2 regions of the Brenneria uluponensis genome follow, and region 2 is predicted to be linked to the other one. Evidence: predicted binding sites of a transcription regulator. Region 2 holds the regulator's gene; the other holds the start of a gene.

Region 1 (11,095 bases), 790 kb from region 2:
TGTACTCTAAACAATTGGAGTGCACCAATGTACCGCAATTCTCGATTTTGGCTATAGATGATGGAGATATTTCTCAGAGCGAAAGAGAAAAAAGAGTCAGTAAACTCCTAAAAGGAAACTATTTTGGGGATGAGCTAAAAGTTGCTAAGGAAAATTTGAATCGATTGATGCTATCGTTCAGATTGGAATATCTTGATCCTGGCGTAAAGAAAGGGCTGCTCGAATATAATCATAAAAAATGGTTTGAGGAAATAAAAAAGAAAACAATTATTCAGGTCAACAATCCATCAAATATTTATGAAGAGAGGCAAATCGAAAGTCTGCCCGAGCTTGTTGAGTTTTCAAAGTCAATAATCTTAGATGATTATCATCACTATTACGAAGAGCTAAAAAAATTCACCCCGAAGAATACGTTGGATTTGTTCCATATGACGGAATATTTTTTTAAATTCCATAAAGAAATACAATAGAAATAAATGGAATTTTTATACTCAACACATCAAGGGTGCATTAATCATCAATAGATGAAACCAATAAGAACAATTTTATTAAGGCAGCTATATACTTCGAAAATAATCGATCCTAATCCGTTACTTAAGCCTACCAGCATTTGGCAGGCGGCTTAGCTTGTTTGCTAGCTAACCACCTGCTGAGGGTCGTTTTCAGCCCTTGGTGAGCGACCGCTTTGCTTTGAAAGCCTTCGCTCGTAGGCTCTGCTCAGGGTAAGAGCAACTCCTCCTGAAGCGCCTCGACTGGAATTGCGTAGTGGTTACACATTCCCTTTTCGATGAGACGCACGATGGCTGCCTTGATTGCTGGAGTAATCTCGAAAGGATGTGCGTACCGACCCTTGCGGCGTTCTATCATGAAGTCAAGCCCGAGGTCAACCTTTCGGACAATAACGTCAAGCTGCATAAAGCGCATGTACGCACCATTCGCTTTTGTGGCGAGTACTACCGTATTCGGATCAAATGGAGGTTTTGAGCCATCGATCGCCTCAGTAAGGAAGTCTCGATAAAGCCGTACCTCGGGATCGACAGGTTTGCTTGTATTTCCAGCGAAATGCTCGGTTACACCATCTTGGTCGTACATGATTCGGGCTGCCTCAGCCTTTATTGTCAGGGTATGGGTCTCATCCCAGACAAACAACGGGATCGTGAGGAAACCCTGCTTTGCCCATTCATCAAAGGTGGGCACTTTGCGAGTTCGGCTTCTGGACTGTGATCCTTGCTGAGCTATTTGTAAGGCTGCTTGGTTGCGGTTGTGCTGCTTGCGGTGACGCTCAAGGGCGTCATCAAAGCCGAAAGATCCCCCATCCATTACTTCACTCTCCCTTTTTAGGATTTTCAGTTGTTGCTGATATTCCTCAAAAAGATGACCGTCCTGAATCACCACACAAGTGTCTCGCCCCATCCCAATGCCCTGGTTAGTGAAGTTTGCACTTCCGATGACCACGATATCAGGCGAGACGAGATAGAGCTTCCAGTGGATGCTAGTGTTGCCCCGAAAATCCACCCAAAGCCGCCGGCGGAGCAGCGTTCGAGCATCGTCAATAAATGTCGGAGAGGTAAACGCGTTGATCGTACCCACAATCACTTCGACGTCATTCTCAGCGGCGATAGATTTCAGGAGTCTGACGGTGCCGGAGGCAAATGCGGAGACGATTGTGATGCTTCGTCTGCATTGTTTAAGTAAGAATTTCTCAAGATCATTTTCGGTATGAAGCCGTTCCATTTTCTTCCCTAATACTGTGCTCAGCGCCGTATTATCCTGCTCGGCAAAAATTGAAAATCCGTCCCGCCAAAACCTGCACCTCTTAGCGTTTTTCTTTGGGTACCCATTATGACGGCAATGCGTAGCCTAGTATTCGGTCTAAGTGTCGCGCCACAACCACGGCATGAAGGATGCAGGTAAACAACATGGTTTTTTCAAGTACACTACAGTGTCATTAGCGGTATGTCCATGGTCTGCTTTTTGGCCGGTAGCTGCCATCGTCACTGGCTGCAAGCGACCAAAAGCGGTCAATAACGCCCAAAGCAGCGACACGTTTACGCGTCCGACTGCCTTTGCTTGTTAGATTTTTCTCTTTTGAATCTGCCAATAAAATGCCAACTAACCGAAACATAGAAACGGAATGCTTGGCGATGCGAAAATTTGCCAGACAGTGCTAGGCTGAAAACGCAAAAAGCCCGCAATTACGCGGGCTTGGAGGTGTTTATTGCTTTTACATGCAGGCTATTGCCAGATGCGAAATCATTCCCACTCAATCGTCGCGGGTGGTTTTCCGGAGATGTCATAAACCACGCGGGAGATGCCGTCGACTTCATTGATGATGCGGTTGGAGCAGCGACCGAGGAAATCATACGGTAGGTGCGCCCAGCGTGCGGTCATGAAATCGATGGTTTCTACTGCACGCAGTGAAACCACCCAATCGTATTTACGCCCATCGCCCATCACGCCCACCGAACGCACTGGCAGGAAGACAGTGAATGCCTGGCTGACTTTGTTGTACAAGTCGGCTTTATGCAGCTCTTCGATGAAGATCGCATCCGCACGACGCAACAGGTCGCAATACGCTTTCTTCACTTCGCCCAGTACACGCACGCCCAGACCTGGCCCCGGGAACGGATGGCGGTACAACATGTCATACGGCAGACCCAGTTCCAGACCGATCTTGCGTACTTCATCCTTGAACAGCTCTTTCAACGGCTCAACCAGACCCAGCTTCATCTCTTTCGGCAAACCGCCGACATTATGGTGAGATTTAATGACATGCGCCTTGCCCGTTGCAGAAGCAGCAGATTCAATAACATCCGGGTAAATAGTGCCCTGCGCCAGCCATTTCACATCAGACTGCTTGCTGGCTTCTTCGTCGAAGACTTCAACAAACACGCGACCAATAATTTTACGTTTCGCTTCCGGCTCATCCACACCCGCCAACCCACTCAGGAAGCGCTCTTCTGCCGGGACATGCACAATGTTCAAACCAAAATGGTCGCCAAACATATCCAGCACCTGCTCAGCTTCATTCAGACGCAGCAATCCGTTATCCACGAACACGCAGGTGAGACGCTCACCAATGGCACGATGTAGTAGCATGGCGGTCACGGAAGAATCCACACCACCAGACAGGCCGAGAATCACGTTATCATTGCCGATTTGTTCACGGAGGCGGGCTACAGCATCATCAATAATCTTGGCGGGTGTCCACAACGCTTCACACTGACAGATATCACGCACAAAGCGTTCTAATATGCGCTGCCCCTGACGGGTGTGCGTCACTTCTGGATGGAACTGAACGCCGTAAAAACGTTTCTCTTCATTTGCCATAATGGCAAACGGGCAAGTATCCGTGCTGGCAATGGTCACGAAATCCTGAGGAATCGCCGTCACTTTATCGCCGTGGCTCATCCACACATCCAACACCGGAACACCAAAACCGCTGATAGAATCCTGAATGTCCCGAACTAGCGTGCAGTCCACCTTGACTTCAACCTGCGCGTAACCAAATTCACGCTCATTGGAACCTTCTACCGTCCCACCCAGTTGCATCGCCATGGTCTGCATGCCATAACACACACCCAGAACAGGCACACCCGCCTGGAAGACATATTCCGGGGCACGTGGGCTATTGAACTCGGTGGTACTTTCCGGTCCGCCGGAAAGAATAATCCCATTTGGATTGAATTCACGAATTTGCGCTTCAGTGACATCCCATGCCCAAAGCTCACAGTAAACGCCCAGTTCACGAACCCGCCGTGCAACCAGTTGCGTATATTGAGAACCGAAATCCAGAATAAGAATGCGGTGTTGATGAATGTTTTCTGTCATGGGAAATATATTCCAAATACAAAAAGCTAAAAGTGATTAAACCCGGTGAAGATTACCGGGTTTAACGGGTTAAATCCGCCTGCAAACCACCTTATGAACCCATACGGTAATTCGGCGATTCCTTGGTGATGGTTACATCGTGGACATGGCTTTCCTGAATACCCGCACCGCTAATACGGACAAATTCCGCTTTAGTTCGCAGCTCATCAATGGTTCCGCATCCGGTCAATCCCATACAGGAACGCAGGCCGCCCATCTGTTGATGAACGATCTCTTTCAAACGCCCTTTGTACGCGACACGACCTTCGATACCTTCCGGCACCAATTTGTCTGCGGCATTGTCAGACTGGAAATAGCGATCGGAAGACCCTTTGGACATCGCACCCAGCGACCCCATACCGCGATAAGATTTGAAAGAACGCCCTTGATAGAGCTCAATTTCTCCAGGAGACTCTTCCGTACCCGCCAGCATGGACCCCACCATGACACAGGCTGCGCCCGCGGCGATGGCTTTGGCGATATCGCCGGAGAAACGGATGCCGCCATCAGCGATAACCGGAACGCCCGTACCTTCCAGTGCCTCCACGGCATCTGAAATAGCGGTAATCTGCGGTACACCCACACCCGTTACGATACGAGTGGTACAAATAGAACCAGGACCGATACCCACTTTCACCGCACTGACACCCGCCTCAACCAGCGCCAGCGCACCTGCGCCAGTCGCTACGTTGCCGCCGATAATTTGCAGCTCGGGATATTTGTTACGGGTTTCACGAATACGTTGTAGCACGCCTTCAGAGTGACCGTGAGACGAGTCAATCAGCAATACATCAACACCCGCTGCGACCAGTGCATCGATACGCTCTTCATTACCCGCGCCAGCACCAACTGCCGCACCAACACGCAGACGTCCATGCTCATCTTTACAGGCATTCGGTTTACGCTCTGCTTTCTGGAAATCTTTAACGGTGATCATCCCAACCAGATGGAACTGATCATCCACGACCAGCGCCTTCTCAATGCGCCGTTCATGCATTTTTTGCAATACGACTTCGCGTGCTTCGCCTTCTTTTACCGTCACCAGACGCTCTTTCGTTGTCATGAAATCGCTGACCGGCCGGTTAAGATCAGTTACAAAGCGAACATCACGGCCAGTGATAATCCCTACCAACTCATTGCCTTCGGTAACCACTGGGTAACCGGCGAAACCATTACGCTTGGTCAGTTCTTTTACCTGATGCAACGTTGTGGTTGGTGTTACGGTTTGTGGATCAACAACCACACCGCTTTCATGTTTTTTTACGCGGCTGACTTCTTCTGCCTGACGCTCAATAGACATGTTTTTGTGAACAAAACCTAATCCGCCTTCCTGAGCCAGCGCAATCGCCAGACCAGATTCGGTGACAGTATCCATCGCTGCGGACAGCATAGGAATGTTCAGACTGATCGTTTTCGTGAGTCGAGTGGTTAAATCAGCCGTATTAGGCAGGACAGTAGAATGTGCGGGAACAAGGAGAACGTCATCAAACGTTAGTGCTTCTTTAGCGATACGTAGCATGGGCAATATCTCACCAAGGGTGGGTGGAAGATTAGATAAAATATTGCCGAGGCATTATACAGAGCGTAATCGGTTGCCTCCAGCATTTTTTTACTAAAATGCTTGATTACCTTTTACAGGCAGGTAGTATCGATCAATTAAGTCACTGTTTTAAAATTTGATCTGGCTCACAATGTCTCAACTTCCTTCTTCTGCAATTTTCACCGTAAGTCGCCTTAATCAGACGGTTAAACAACTGCTGGAAGGCGAAATGGGTCAGATCTGGCTTTCCGGTGAAATATCCAACTTCTCGCAACCTGCATCCGGCCACTGGTATTTTACGCTGAAAGACGAGCGTGCACAGGTGCGTTGCGCCATGTTCCGTAATAGCAATCGCCGGGTAATCTTCCGCCCACAGAATGGCCAACAGGTGCTTATCCGTGCGATCATTACTCTGTATGAGCCTCGCGGGGATTACCAGTTGCTGGCAGAAAGCATGCAGCCCGCCGGTGATGGTCTGCTGCAACAACAGTTTGAACAACTGAAACAGCGTCTGTCCGCGGAGGGCTTGTTTGAACAGCAATATAAGCAACTCCTGCCTAAACCCGCCAGACAAGTAGGCGTTATCACCTCTGCCAGCGGTGCGGCACTACACGATATCCTGCAAGTTTTACAACGCCGTGACCCATCGTTGCCCGTGGTCATTTACCCCACAGCCGTTCAGGGTAATGAAGCGCCATTACAAATTGTCCGCGCCATTGAACTGGCAAATCAGCGTCAGGAATGTGATGTTCTGATTGTTGGGCGCGGCGGCGGTTCACTGGAAGATTTATGGAGTTTTAATGATGAACGAGTGGCACGGGCCATTTTTGCCAGCGCCATTCCTGTGGTCAGTGCCGTAGGACATGAAACGGATGTCACCATTGCCGATTTTGTCGCTGACCTGCGTGCTCCGACACCTTCAGCCGCCGCCGAACTGGTCAGTCGTAATCATCCAGAACTACTACGACAGATCCAATCCTTGCGTCAGCGGCTGGAAATGAGCATGGATTACTATCTGGCTCAGCGTGCACAAACCTTTAGTCGCTTTTATCATCGCCTGCAGCAACAGCACCCACAGCTACGGCTGGCAAGGCAGCAAAATCAGCTGATCCGGCTGCGTCAGCGATTAGACGATGTAATACAAATCCGGCTTCGTCATGCTGCGCGTCAGCATGAGCGACAGTTGCAACGTCTGATGCAGCAGCAACCGCAACCGCGGATTCACCGTGCTCAGCAGCATTTGCAACAACTGCGTTATCAATTGCAACAGACAGTGGAACGGCAGCTAAACCAGCATAAACAGCGCTTTGGTGAAACCTGTTCCCACCTGGAAGCGGTCAGTCCGCTAGCAACGCTGGCACGCGGCTATAGTGTGACATCGACATCTGATGGTCAGGTAATGAAAAGAACTATTCAGGCGTCCATCGGCGATACCTTGAAAACCTGCCTTCAGGATGGATGGGTAGCAAGCCAGATAACCGAAATTCGCTCAGAATCCGCAACTGTCGTGAAAAAACGTTATAAACAGAAGATCTGATCTCTACACTATACTTATCGCTTCATTACTGGTTATCTATGAGTAGGGATGAGCATCAGCATACATGATGTTCACCTATCATAAGGAGATGAGGCATGAGGCTAATACGTAGCATAATCCCCCCCTATATCCTGCATCGTATTATCAACAATGGTTCTGATGAAGAGCGTCGTTGTGCCCAACAGACATTAATGCATGTCCAATCGCTGATGGTAGAGATGTTATCCAAACCCGTGCCGCATGAGATATACACTGGCGGTCAGGTTGATCGGAAAATCTATAATGCAGAACATCAACAGCAACTGCCGGGAATCCAGGTGCGTACCGAGGGTCAAGCCAGTAATGGTGATATCGCTGTCGATGAAGCGTACAACTATCTGGGCGCCACCTATGATTTTTTCTGGCAGATATTCGGCCGTAATTCATTAGATAACCAAGGGTTACCGCTTTCTGGGACCGTGCATTATGGCAAAGATTATCAGAACGCCTTCTGGAATGGGCAGCAGATGGTTTTTGGTGATGGCGACGGCAAGATTTTCAACCGTTTTACTACCGCGATTGACGTGGTCGGCCATGAACTGACGCATGGCATCACTGAAAGTGAAGCAAATTTCATCTACTTCCGTCAGTCTGGGGCGCTCAATGAGTCGATGTCCGACGTATTTGGCTCCATGGTAAAACAGTTCTACCATAAACAAACGGCACAACAAGCGGACTGGATCATCGGCGAAGGTCTGCTGGCAGAGAATATTGATGGTAAAGGCCTACGCTCTATGGCCAGACCCGGCACAGCTTATGATGATTTATTGCTGGGAACCGACCCACAGCCAGCACATATGCGTGACTATATCAATACACGTGAAGATAATGGCGGAGTTCATCTTAATTCCGGCATTCCCAACCGGGCATTTTATCTGACGGCAATGGGGTTGGGGGGCTATTCCTGGGAAAAAGCCGGGCAGATCTGGTACGACACACTATGTGATAAATCACTACCCCAGAATGCCGATTTTTCCGTTTTTGCCAAACTCACTGCCGAACATGCTGAAAAACGTTTTAATGCCGTCGTTGCCGATATTGTCATTCAGGCCTGGTATCAGGTCGGTGTGGAAACGGGAATAACCAATGAACATTCAGCCCGCTTTGACTGATGATGCAGTGATTGAACTGGCACGTGAAGGTGGTTTTGCCTGGATACCCAAACTCGCGGGGCATCGACGTTTTGCGCTGGCCGATATCCCGTCTCCGGCGCGGGAAAAAACGTGTGCAATACTGCGCAACATCTTCTCTGCGGTACGAGAACCTGATCGACAGAGCCCACCGGGTCGTGGCGATCAGTTTTATTACCGCATTCATATCAGCTACAGCAATCAGCACAATGCCTCACTTCAGGATATTGTGCTACTCATTCCAGAATGCGATGCACCAGTGGAGTTGGAGGCGCTCTGGCGTAACGGCCCTTCGGGATAATCGCCGCTCATTCCGGTTGGTAATGGCATTCAACCTGCTTTTTCGAGATCAGCCCGTGACCATGTTGGCAGAAGTAATCAACTGCACCGCAAGCTTTCAGCACGTGTAACGCCTGGTGGCACTCAGGACAGAATATCTGGCGGAGATATCCCTGCTGACAGATGGCACAGTAAAAATGTTCGTCGTTTCGCCATTGCATTTCATGTTGACACTGAGGACAAACGGCTTCCATTATTTCTCTCCACGTTAATGTCAAACGATACCTGGTCTACGGTAATGGCATAAAACAACGGGGCAGATATGCTCTGCCCCGTATGTGATTACTTACCTTTCTTGATGTGCTGTATCAAACGTTTGCGCTTACGAAGCTGATTTGGAGTCAATGTGTTGCGCTTATCCGCAAAGGGATTCTCACCTTCTTTGAACTGAATGCGGATTGGCGTTCCCATAACATCCAGTGAACGACGGTAATAATTCATCAGGTAGCGTTTATAGGAATCCGGCAGATCTTTTACCTGATTGCCGTGAATAACTACAATCGGTGGATTATAGCCACCGGCATGTGCATATTTCAGTTTTACTCGGCGACCACGCACCAACGGTGGCTGATGGTCATCTGCCGCCATCTGCATGATACGGGTCAGCATGGAAGTTCCCACCCGACGAGTAGAGCATGTGTAAGCTTCAGTGACTGACTCAAACAAATTCCCGACACCACTGCCATGCAACGCAGAAATGAAATGGATACGGGCAAAATCAATAAAGCCCAGGCGCATATCCAATGTTTCTTTCACCTGATCTTTTACTTCCTGTGACAGCCCATCCCATTTATTGACCACAATCACCAGCGAACGGCCAGCATTGAGAATAAAGCCCAGCAGCGAGAGATCCTGATCAGAAATACCTTCCCGGGCATCAATCACCAACAGGACTACATTCGCATCTTCAATCGCCTGTAGGGTTTTAATAACCGAAAACTTCTCTACCGTCTCGGTTATTTTCCCACGCTTACGGACTCCGGCAGTATCGATCAGGACATATTCACGGCCATCACGTTCCATTGGAATATAGATACTGTCCCGGGTGGTTCCCGGCATATCGTAAACCACCACACGATCTTCACCCAAAATCCGATTGGTAAGCGTGGACTTACCAACATTGGGCCGCCCGACAATAGCCAGTTTAATTGGTAACGATTCGGGATCGAAATCATCCTTTGGTTCGCTATTTTCGCTATCGGACTGCTGCTCAGCCAATTGCTCCGCCCAATAGGCCGCATTAGCCTCTTCTTCCGTCAGTTCTTTCGGTTCAGGCGCCTCGCCAATAAAAGGCAGTAGAGCTTTTTCCAGCAATGAAGTGACACCTCGACCATGAGATGCTGCGATAGGGTACACTTCGCCTAATCCCAACGAGTAAAAATCGGCAATACCAGTATCCGCGTCAATCCCGTCAATTTTGTTGGCAACCAGGAAGGTGGGCTTTTCACGACTGCGCAGATGCTGGGCGATGCCGCGATCTGCCGGCATTAAACCATCACGGGCATCCACCATGAACAGGACGATATCGGCCTCTTCAATAGCTTGCAGTGATTGGCCTGCCATACGTGTTTCCACCCCTTCCTCACTACCATCGATGCCTCCGGTATCAATGACAATAAATTCAGTCCCTTCTACCTCAGCACGACCATACTTGCGGTCACGCGTCAGCCCTGGGAAATCCGCCACCAATGCATCACGGGTACGCGTCAAGCGGTTAAACAGCGTGGATTTACCCACATTCGGGCGCCCGACCAGCGCGACGACAGGTATCATTGTTACAACCTCATTGCTTATATTTCAATTTGTTACAGCAAGTATCACTCACTGATGATAAAAGACGAAACGGCCCCTGATAGTGTCAGGAGCCGTTAAAAGGATCATGTGATGATGAACATTCTGATCCGGCATACTGTTGGTGTATCAGCGGGTGAAAGCGTAAACCTCACCGTCTTTAGACTGTACCAGTAATTTGTCGCTGGCCACCACCGGTTTGCTCAAAAAGCCAGAACCATCCACTTTCTGTTGGGAAACAAAACGGCCATCGGCAGTATTAACCCAGTGGAGATAACCTTCCGCATCCCCCACGACCAGATAACCATCGAACAAAACGGGTGCCGTCAGATTACGGTGCAGCAAATCACTCTGGCGCCAGATATTAACGCCGCCACTGGTACTCAGCGCTACAATCCGATCATTCTGATCTACCAGATAGATACGATCACCATCAACAATGAAATCGTTTACCGACCCCAGATCACGTTTCCACACGATTTGACCAGAGCGCAGATCCAATGCCGTCATATTACCATTATAGCCGAGTGCATACACAACATCGCCCACAACTACTGGTGTCGTATCCACATCGTTCAGGCGATCAATTTCTGTCGCGCCACTTGGTTGAGAAATACGCTGTTGCCAGATTAACTGCCCCTGATTCATCATCACGGCGCTAACACGGCCATTATCACCGCCAACAATTGCGGCACCAAATGCTGTGGTTGGCGCAGATTCACCACGCAACGACAGCGTTGGCATATCCAGGCTAACCGTCCATTTAATGGAACCATCAGATTCATTTAATGCTTGCAGCATACCGTTGCTGGTATGTATCAGTACCATACCATCACTGATGACCGGACG
Region 2 (11,095 bases):
CCTGACGTTGATAGAAAAAACGATCATGCAGGCGATGAACTCCGCCTTGCCAGAACTCCATGCTATCAATGTTGACACGAAATCCGCCCCAGAAGCTGGGTAAAGGAACTTCGCCATTTTGAAATTTTTGTTTAAGCTCCAGAAACTTACTTTCCAGAATTCCACGGGTAGAAATTCGACTGGATTGTTTTGATACCCAGGCACCAATCTGACTGTCTTTAGGCCGACTGTGGAAGTACTTTAGCACATCCAGTGCCGGCAGTTTCTCGGCTCGCCCCAGAACAATGACCTGCCGGTCCAACATATGCCAGGGAAATAACAGACTGATATGGGAGTTGTTCATCAGTTGCTGGGCTTTTCTGCTCCCCATATTGGTGTAGAACACCATCCCTTTTTCATCATAGTGCTTTAGTAGCACAATCCGTTGATAAGGTTGCCCCTGCTCGTCTACTGTCGCCACACACATTGCAGTGGGGTCAGCAAGCCGAGCTTCACACGCTTGTTTTAGCCACCGTTCAAACAGGTCAAGTGGGTTTTCCGTCAAATCATGGCGCCGAAGGCCACTGCGAGTATATTCACGACGTAAGTCCGCAATATCTGTCGTGCTTTCTGTTACCGGCACTGCGGTTATCGTATTGCGCGAATTTTCATTTTCCATCATCATTGAGTCCTGCCATCGCTAAACCGGGCCAGAAAAAAGTGCGATCATTCTGCGCCCGTACAGGTAAAATCTCAACGGTTGACATAGACCGGGAACCCGATCATTTCAAGATGCAATCGTTAACGATAATGTTGCTCCCCCGCTGGATAAAGGCGTGATTTCCCTTGCTCCAGAACGTATATTTCCCATCACTGTAACGAACGCCTGAAGCCGATGGTGTCTGTTGCAAGGTATGGAGTTCACCATCCAGCAGAAAAGTGACGTGGGATTGCCGTGATTGCTCAATCATCGTTACCGTCAACGGCATAGTGCCACATTGATAATGTAGTGTGTGTTCCTGTTCCCCTATCCATTGGCTACATCCGCTTAAAAGCAACAGGGCTCCGCCTGTCAGCAAGTGTTTCATTAGTCTTCTCCTGTTATTTTTCCTGGCATACTGCATTCTGACTGCATTACCAACCAGACCAACACGCAACTCAATAACAGTCTAACAACCAGTTAATATCAGAAATCTCAGCGAAGTCTGATTAGTCGTGCATGGCGGGATAAATTCCCCCTAGAATGGTTTCCCGGCTGGCGCCGGTTACCGAGGGCAAATTGCCAGGAAGGCCTGATAATGTACGAAATGCCAGCCAGGCAAACGCCAGGGCTTCCATATCATCACCACTGACACCACACTCATCGGTTGTGCTAACTTCAATACCCGACAGTAACGCGGAAAGACGACACATGATCAACGGATTCCTCGCTCCTCCGCCACAAACCAGCAAACGCTCGCACCCACCGCTCAACAGCACCTGCTCAGCAATACTTACCGCCGTCAACTCCACCAGCGTGGCCTGGACATCTTCCTGTTTTATCAGCGGAAAAGCGGCGAGCTGCCTTTCCAGCCAACCAAGATTGAAGTATTCCCGCCCAGTGCTTTTCGGTGCGGGCAACGAAAAATAGGGATCAGCCAGCAGATGATGCAACAAGTCAGTATGCACCAGCCCGGTTGACGCCCATGCAGCGTTCCTGTCATAAGGCTGTGTACAATGACGCCAAATCCATGCATCCAACAACATATTACCCGGACCTGTATCATAACCTCTGACTGGTACCCCTGGCGCCAACAAGGAAATATTGGCTATCCCACCGATATTCAACACAATACGCCGCTCAGCCGGATGAAATAACAACGCATGATGAAACCCCGGCACCAACGGCGCACCCTGACCACCAAAAGCCATATCCCGGCGGCGAAAATCACCCACAGTGGTGATGCCAGTCATCGCCACAATACGGTTGTTATCACCAATCTGCATAGTGCAAGGAGCATCACCACCGGGTTCATGCCATACTGTTTGCCCATGACAACCGATAGCGGTGATATCCGCAGCGCTGATTCCCGACTGTTTCAACAACGCCAGCACAGCTTCAGCAAACAGAATACCGAGCTGGGTATCTAAATGCCCAAGTGCCGACAATGTCACCGGTTGCCCCTGGCACATGCTGAGAATAGCCAGCCTGATAGACTGTGGGATCGGATGGCAATAGCTGGCTTGCTGCGCTACGGTGTATTCATCAATCGCGGCCAGCACCACATCAACACCATCAAGACTGGTTCCCGACATCACGCCAATATATCTGCCTGACTTCATCTGATTAACCTTTTACTTTCCATGTGGATCACACAGTAATGGCAGGTGAGAAATGTACCCGATAAAAATAGCATTTCACCGACATTCTTAGTGGACTTTTGTCATTTTTTCTATGTTGTCGCCAATTTTTGTAAAAAATAACCATTTGACATGTCTTTTCACAAAAATGGAGCTTTAAAGTGAACTTTATAGTCGGTTTATTATAAAGTTAAGTGCATTATCTTATCCTGGTGATCAGGTAAAAAAGTGGAATGGTGCTTTAGTCCACGTCATACTCTGCATGTAAATAATTTAGTCGGTACAAGGGCAGCGCCAGTCCGACATTGCCATTACAGGAGCCTTATATGATGAAGCATTTTCTTGTGATTACTTTAGCAAGTATCACTTTGGTTGGCTGTGCAAATACCAGTACATTATCTGGAGACGTTTACAGCGCATCTGATGCCAAACAGGTCCAAACCGTAACTTACGGCACAATTATTTCTACACGGCCAGTACAAATACAGGCTGGCGAAGAGAATAACATTATTGGCGCTCTTGGCGGGGCAGTCTTGGGAGGCTTCCTGGGCAATACTGTTGGTGGAGGAACCGGACGTAGCCTGGCCACCGCCGCTGGTGCTGTCGCAGGTGGTGTCGCTGGGCAAAGTGTTGAGGGAGCGATAAACCGTGTTCAAGGTGTTCAGCTGGAAATCCGTAAAGATGACGGTAATACCATTATGGTGGTACAAAAACAAGGTACTACCAAATTCTATGCTGGTCAGAGAATCGCAATGGTCAGTGATGGCCGTTCAGTAACCGTTTCTCCTCGCTAATTGCAAATCGATTAATCACCACTCTAACGAGGGGTGATTAATCGGCAAAATTAAATTTCAGCAAAACACTCTGTTAATGGCAATTTAATTAACAATCAGCAGAATTTAATTTTTAAAACCAAGATTTTTCAAGTGCCATACAAATTAAGACTGCATTTCATATAACGATAAAATATTGCTTTCCAACCTAGAAATTATGGTCGCTAATTCACTAACCTCTTCAGGTGTGATTCCATTTAATATTTCACTGCGCGTTTGATCGATAACATCATTAACCGCCTGAATGATCGGGTCAGCCATATCTGTCAGCATAATGCGCTTAGCTCGGCGATCATGTACACATATATGTCTGGTAATCAATCCCTTATCTTCAAGCTGATCCAAAGTGCGGACCAATGACGGTTGTTCAATACCAATCGCCTTCGCCAACTGAATTTGGGACTGCCCTGGGGGCAGTTCATGAATATTATGCAGCGTCACCCAGTGCGTCTGTGTAAGTTCTAACGGCTTCAAACGGTGGTCTATCAAGGCGCGCCAAACACGTACTAACCGGGCTAAATCAGATCCTAATGGCAATTCCATCACTACTCCTTATAATTAGCATGCTAAGTTATATCCCTGGATTGCAATCAACTCTGATTTATAAAAATGAAAATAAGACAAAACGAAAAATATATATTTATCGTAAATACAATAAGTATTCTACCAAATAATAGTTATCTAAAAATGATCTTAAACTTAATTTATTACACAAAATATCACGACCTATCTTAAAACAAACTAGATTGCTCTGGTTCTGGCGGTATTGAAATTTTCTCAACACGCTGCAATCGTTTCATCCTTTGCCGACAAAGACGTAAGACATCCTGTTTCTGAACATCGCTCATTTGTCCCCAACTAAAACGTTCCGACCGACTGCGAAAACACCCTCGGCAAAAACCCCGCTCATCAGCCTGACAGATACCACGACAGGGATTGGGTACAGGAAAAAGCTCAAGTTGCTCAGCCACGGGACCTCCTCCTCCTCGAACCTTTTTATTGAAGCGTTGATCGTCCCGGCTGGCAAGCATTGATTAACAATAACAATAAAAATAGTTTCGTCACTATGGAAATACCAGTCAGTTTTTGTCGAAACTGCGTTTTTTTAGTAAAAAAGAGGCAAGCAATGAGAAAAATGCTTCAGGCAAGACAACATTACCTCCCACCAAGAGTCGACAGCCAGGAGGCTTCTGTGACCCATGGCTTGGACTCAAGCTATATGCACCGCTATACTTCTCTCATTGATTTTACCTGCAAATTACCATTAACCACTGAAGCCAATAGAGGAAATTATGCGTTTACTTCACACCATGCTGCGTGTTGGCGATTTATCACGTTCCATTGATTTTTATACCCATATTTTGGGTATGCAGCTACTGCGCACCAGTGAAAACACAGAATACAAATATTCACTGGCGTTTGTCGGTTATACCGAAGAGAGTGAAGGTGCAGTGATAGAGCTGACTTATAACTGGGGAGTAGACAGCTACGATCTCGGCAACGCCTTCGGGCATATTGCACTCGGGGTGGATAATGTTGCAGCTACCTGTGAGCGTATCCGCAAAGCTGGCGGTAATGTCACCCGTGAAGCAGGCCCGGTAAAAGGCGGGACCACGATCATTGCCTTCGTCGAAGATCCTGATGGCTATAAAATTGAGTTAATTGAACGTTCACAGGCCGATCTGGGTCTGGGAAACTGATATTCCCTGCATTGACAGGTGCCAGATCGGTGCCTGTTAGATCTGACGTTACTGCATCCGCCACTAAAATTTGCCATAATGCGCACTGCATTTGCTGAAGACCAATAAGAGATGATGGCTGACAAAAATAACCTTAATGTCCTGAGTGCCCGTTTTCGCGGATTCTATCCGGTCGTAATTGATGTGGAAACCGCAGGATTTAACGCTAAAACGGATGCACTACTGGAAATTGCCGCAGTGACACTCAAAATGGATGACAATGGTTGGTTACTGCCGGATCAGACATTGCATTTTCACGTTGAACCGTTCGAAGGCTCAATTTTGCAGCCAGAAGCACTGGCGTTTAACGGCATAGACCCGACCAATCCTTTACGTGGTGCCGTCAGTGAATATGAAGCGGTACATGAAATCTTCAAAGTCGTGCGTAAAGGGGTTAAAGATCAGGGATGCAATCGGGCGATTGTTGTCGCACACAATGCTACTTTCGATCATGGATTTCTCATGTCCGCTGCAGAGCGTTGTGGACTGAAACGCAATCCTTTTCATCCTTTTGCCACCTTTGATACCGCAGCGCTCAGTGGATTGGTAGTAGGACAGACAGTCCTGGCTAAAGCCTGTATTACTGCCGGTGTCCCATTTGATCCTAGTCAGGCTCACTCTGCCTTGTATGATACCCAACAGACCTCAATGCTATTCTGTGAGTTGGTAAATCGCTGGAAACGAATGGGGGGATGGCCAACAGCCACGCAACCCGAGGCAGAACCTTCACCTGCCCATAGCGAAGATTGAGATTTTCAGGCGGTGGTTACCGCCTGAAAATCATCGCGTATAAAATAACATAGTGTTGATTTATTGTTGCTGACCATCTTTCTGGGACGAGTATTTTTCTGCAGTATCCTTGATAAGTTGCTGTAACTCACCACGCTGATACATTTCAATGATGATATCGCATCCACCGACCAGTTCACCGTCTACCCATAACTGAGGGAAAGTGGGCCAATTGGCGTATTTGGGCAATTCTGTACGAATTTCTGGATTCTGCAAAATATCAACATAAGCAAAACGCTCGCCGCATGCTGACAACGCCTGTACCGCCTGAGCAGAAAAGCCACAGCTTGGCAGTTTTGGAGAACCTTTCATATATAGCAGGATAGGGTTTTCAGCGATCTGGAGCTGAATTTTTTCAATTGTCGTTGTCGTCATTCTATTGCTTCCTCAAGCACGTGATGGCTATACGGTTGATCCGCCGCCATCAGCATCAGTTATAAATATTGCCAATATCACATTGACTCTTTTGTATTGTAACGATAGCGGCAGTCACAAAAAAACGTTATCTTTTGTAGGGTTTTAAACTAGGGCTATTATTAGATAATGATTGGTGAAATCTGATGCAGAAACTGATGATAATCACACCATAATTACACTCGTTAACGATTTTTCACTATTTTGTTGTAATAAAACGGCTATTCTCACTTTTTTATCGTCCCATTTTCAGGAATACTGTGGAAATCGAGCGATTGAGGACGACATTCAGTCATAATAATTATGCGGTTATTTGTTACCTTTTTCTTGTTATTTTTTAGCAACCTGTTTTTTAATTTGGCACAAGCCGCACCACACGCCGTGGCGGTTTCCCTGCATAAGCTCAATGTGGGCGTAACTGACACGGTTGATACAAGAAAAAACAAACCGTCCAAAAACACCAAAAAAGCCACAGTACCGACACACGATAAAAAAGAGAGGGGCAGTAAGGGATACTCGCTAAAAACGACTAAAACAGCACATTCCCACAGCAAAGCCACACGAAACTCAGCCGCTCATCCCAAACATCTGACTAGACCCTCGACCAAACATCGCACAAAAAACCATGAGACTAAAGCAACAGAAATCAAGCATGTGGCATCGAAAAGACATGAGCCCACACATCACAGAACGCAAGATAGAAAAATAGCGGCACGAACCAAAAGCAGAGAAAGCAAGCACAAGAAAGCACTACCCCTTAGTGTTATGCGCAGAAAGCATTACCAACACGTCAAATTGACTGCCATGAATAAGCTGCTAAAACAGATTGGGAAACCCTATCACTGGGGAGGCGCTTCACCTGCTGCCGGATTTGATTGCAGCGGATTGATCTATTACGCCTACAAGGACGTAGTAAAAATACCGATCCCACGCACAGCTAATGAAATGTTCCACCTGCGTGATGCAGCACCGATCAAAAAGAGTGAGCTGGAAAGAGGTGATCTAGTGTTCTTCCACATTAGTAATCGCGGCGCGGCCGACCATGTCGGGGTTTACCTTGGTAATGGACGTTTTATTCAGTCCCCGCGGACAGGTTCCGATATCAAGATCAGCAAATTGAGCGGCAATTATTGGCAAGAACACTATGTCGGCGCACGCCGTGTCGTCACGCCAAAGACTGTTCGCTGATGTAACATTCTCGTTAAGCTCAAGATACCTGGGTATACCGCACCGAGGGATACTCCAACTGACAACGGGACCTTCCGGTCCCGTTGTCTTTCTGTTTTGTCATGCCAAAAATGACTAATTTAGTGGCTTTACACCGTCACTAAAGCTTATCAGTTCAGCACGGCTGTAAAACTGAACGCCATGATAATGGCCAATGCACACACTGTGGTTAACAACGACATTTTTAGAGCCGTATCCATAAATACCTCCTTTGCAGACTCAGTATTGACATCCGTTATTGTAATCAGAATGGGTTTATTACCCCAAGCCAGGCAATAAATACTACCAATAGTAGTGGGTATATGGAAACTTTCTCTTAATTTGATCGAGAAATCCTCTCCGAATATCGCAGACATAATATGAATTAGCACTTCCACTTTTGCATTAAATCGGACAGAATTTGCAGTTTACTGTACACATCCTGCGTTGGTCGAAAGCGTCAACCTTGCCCTTCAGGTCTAAACCGCCGACTCTCTCCTTCTGAAGTTCTGCTTTCGTGGTCAGAAAGAGAACTATTCGCGCAGGCAAACGATTAACCATTTACTTACTGCTGTAATCAGGTGAGTTCAGGAGTCATTTTACATGGCAACGATTAAAGATGTGGCAAAGCGCGCAGGTGTTTCTACCACAACCGTATCACACGTGATCAATAAAACACGTTTCGTCGCCGAAGATACTAAAGCCGCCGTAAGGGCAGCCATCAAAGAATTACATTATTCGCCAAGTGCCGTTGCCCGCAGCTTGAAAGTTAATCATACAAAATCCATTGGACTGCTTGCGACCTCAAGTGAGGCACCCTACTTTGCAGAAATTATCGAATCTGTTGAGAATAGTTGCTACGCAAAAGGATACACACTAATTCTGTGTAACTCCCACAACAATCTGGATAAGCAACGTGCTTATCTTTCTATGCTGGCACAAAAACGAGTAGATGGATTACTGATAATGTGCGCTGAATATCCACCAGCACTGCTTTCCATGCTGGAAGATTACCGTAACATTCCTATGGTCGTGATGGATTGGGGCAAGGGGCACAGTGATTTTACCGATACCATTATTGATAACGCTTTTGAAGGTGGCTATATGGCAGGTCGTTACCTGATTGAGCGTGGTCACCGCGACATCGGCGCCATTCCCGGTCTGCAAGAGCGGAATACGGGTAGCGGGCGTTACTTGGGTTTTCTTAAGGCCCTGAAAGAAGCGCATATCACAATACATGAAGAGTGGATTGTTCAAGGCGATTTTGAACCGGAATCCGGCTATAAAGCCATGCATCAGATACTGGCACAAAAGCATCACCCAACAGCCGTCTTCTGTGGTGGTGACATCATGGCCATGGGGGCAATCTGTGCAGCTGACGAACTCGGCTTACGTGTACCGCAGGATATTTCGGTGATCGGGTATGATAATGTACGGCACTCTCGCTATTTCACACCAGCGCTGACAACGGTGCATCAACCCAAAGAGCGTTTGGGACAGTCCGCATTATCTATGCTACTGGATCGCATTGTCAGCAAACGTGAAGAAGCACAGGTCATTGAAGTCCACCCTACCTTGATTGAACGACGCTCTGTCGCAGATGGTCCGTTCCGTGATTATCGCCGTTAATTCAGACAATTTACTTATTGCTGCCTTATTTCATTAAATTTTTAACCACTGCTTCAGACTATTTATGCTTGTCCACAGGCTGAAGCAGTCATAGACTTGCTATTGCCTTATGTGAACATAACAGGCAAACAAGACATACTGAATAGTTTTACTATCCTTATACTCAGACTGCCGAACGCCTTCGTCGTCTAATTTGGATAGGTGCTTTCCATACCAACGTTTCTCTTATTTATTTCTCTGAAATAGTTCAGAGGGTAAACGATGGATAAGCATCCACCGATTCTTATTACAGGTGAAAATTGTCTATGTTGTTCCTTGCTGTAATTCAAATGGCAAGGTAGGGAGAGATTATGAGTTCGTCTTATATAGAGGAGCTGGGTAGGCATAATACGTCCTGGTTCCAGATTGTGCATGAAATGCTGTCAATGGCTGACATCACTATTAATGGTTCGCGACCTTTTGATATCACTGTCAAGAATACCGATTTTTATAAACGCATTCTGCGTGAAGGCTCTTTAGGTCTTGGTGAGAGTTACATGGACGGCTGGTGGGAGTGTGAACGTCTGGATATGTTTTTCCATCGGGTACTGCGAGCCGGATTGGAAGAAAAAATACCGCAGCGCTGGCGCGATTTGATACGGATTCTACTTGCACGAGTCATCAATCTTCAATCAAAGAGACGATCCTGGATTGTAGGGAAAGAGCATTACGACCTCGGCAATGATCTTTTCTCACTGATGCTTGATCCATACATGCAATATTCCTGTGGTTACTGGAAACAGGCAGACACCCTGGAACAAGCTCAGGAAGACAAACTTCGTATGATTTGCGAAAAGTTACAGCTGCGTCGCGGCATGACACTGCTGGATATTGGCTGTGGTTGGGGCGGACTAGCGGCATTTGCAGCCCGTCACTACGGTGTATCGGTCACAGGTGTCACTATTTCTCGTGAGCAGCAGAAACTGGCTCAGCAGCGATGCCAGGAACTGGATGTCACGATTTTATTACAGGATTATCGCGATCTGAATCTCCAGTTCGACCGCATCGTTTCTGTTGGTATGTTTGAACACGTCGGCCCCAAAAATTACGATACTTATTTCCAACTGGTACGTAAAACCCTGAAGCCCAACGGCCTCTTTCTGCTACATACTATCGGTGCCAACAAAACGAATCTTGAAGTCGACCCCTGGATCAACAAATATATTTTCCCTAATGGTTGCCTACCGTCGGTCCGACATATTGCCCAATCCAGTGAACCTTATCTGGTCATGGAAGACTGGCACAACTTTGGGGCTGACTATGATCGAACGCTGATGACTTGGCATGCACGTTTCCAGCAACATTGGTCCGAACTGTCAGCGAATTACCCTGAAAAATTCCACCGCATGTTCAGTTACTATCTGAACGCCTGTGCTGGCGCCTTTCGCGCACGGGATATTCAACTGTGGCAGGTGCTATTCAGTGTTGACGGCGTTGAAGGTGGGATACGCGTCCCCCACTGACGGATTGACTTGGCCGCCAGCTTTATGCTGACGGCTACACTATTTTATTCTGTTGCTTCTGTGGCCGGATCTTGTTGACGGTGAGATTGATTCAACAATACACGCTCAACCGTATCCACGATCGCCTGTGTCTGTGGGTCAATCTCAATATTCACACGATCACCCAATCGTTTCTGCCCCAGCGTAGTCCGGTTTAACGTTTCAGGGATAAGATGCACGCAGAAACGACTGCGAGTAACTTCACCAATAGTCAAGCTGATACCGTCAATACCAATGAACCCTTTGTGTAGTACATATTTCATCAAGGCATCATCCGACATTCGGAACCAGATCTGGTGATTATTTTCCGAAGTCAGAATTTTAACGATGTCTGCCGTACAGATGATGTGGCCCGACATAACATGCCCACCGACTTCATCACCGAACCTGGCAGCACGCTCTAAATTAACTGAATCACCTACGTTCAAGTTACCGAGATTGGTCAAACGCAGTGTCTCTTTCATCAAATCAAAACTGACTCGCGCCCCTTCAATCGCGCTCACGGTCAAGCAGCAACCGTTATGAGCAACAGATGCGCCTGGCACCAACCCTGATAACATTTCAGGCGGAAATTGAACAATGTGCGTGCGAAAATTGGTTTTTTCATCAATGGACACAACAGGAG

The links. The regulator PurR, encoded in region 2, represses purine synthesis genes. The targets are predictions, from matches to a motif close to CANGCAAACGTTTGCNTG.
Region 1: a site for PurR is predicted at 5,452-5,469, ahead of guaB (IMP dehydrogenase). Genes of this name have one in related genera too.

What each region holds. Positions count from the first base shown of each region.
Region 1 is NZ_CP135917.1:1,357,564-1,368,658, reverse strand. It holds gene RS889_RS06280 (hypothetical protein) at 1-470, shown strand, start outside; gene RS889_RS06275 (phospholipase D family protein) at 718-1,734, opposite strand; gene guaA (glutamine-hydrolyzing GMP synthase) at 2,254-3,831, opposite strand; gene guaB (IMP dehydrogenase) at 3,923-5,389, opposite strand; gene xseA (exodeoxyribonuclease VII large subunit) at 5,562-6,947, shown strand; gene RS889_RS06255 (M4 family metallopeptidase) at 7,043-8,098, shown strand; gene RS889_RS06250 (protealysin inhibitor emfourin) at 8,073-8,417, shown strand; gene RS889_RS06245 (zinc ribbon domain-containing protein) at 8,425-8,649, opposite strand; gene der (ribosome biogenesis GTPase Der) at 8,738-10,228, opposite strand; gene bamB (outer membrane protein assembly factor BamB) at 10,376-11,095, opposite strand, start outside.
Region 2 is NZ_CP135917.1:2,145,608-2,156,702, reverse strand. It holds gene pdxH (pyridoxamine 5'-phosphate oxidase) at 1-658, opposite strand, end outside; gene RS889_RS09880 (MliC family protein) at 762-1,067, opposite strand; gene anmK (anhydro-N-acetylmuramic acid kinase) at 1,189-2,301, opposite strand; gene RS889_RS09870 (outer membrane lipoprotein) at 2,646-3,113, shown strand; gene slyA (transcriptional regulator SlyA) at 3,258-3,695, opposite strand; gene RS889_RS09860 (DUF1289 domain-containing protein) at 3,884-4,123, opposite strand; gene gloA (lactoylglutathione lyase) at 4,445-4,852, shown strand; gene rnt (ribonuclease T) at 4,967-5,641, shown strand; gene RS889_RS09845 (Grx4 family monothiol glutaredoxin) at 5,702-6,055, opposite strand; gene RS889_RS09840 (C40 family peptidase) at 6,398-7,282, shown strand; gene cydH (cytochrome bd-I oxidase subunit CydH) at 7,432-7,521, opposite strand; gene purR (HTH-type transcriptional repressor PurR) at 7,904-8,929, shown strand; gene cfa (cyclopropane fatty acyl phospholipid synthase) at 9,280-10,431, shown strand; gene RS889_RS09820 (riboflavin synthase subunit alpha) at 10,476-11,095, opposite strand, start outside.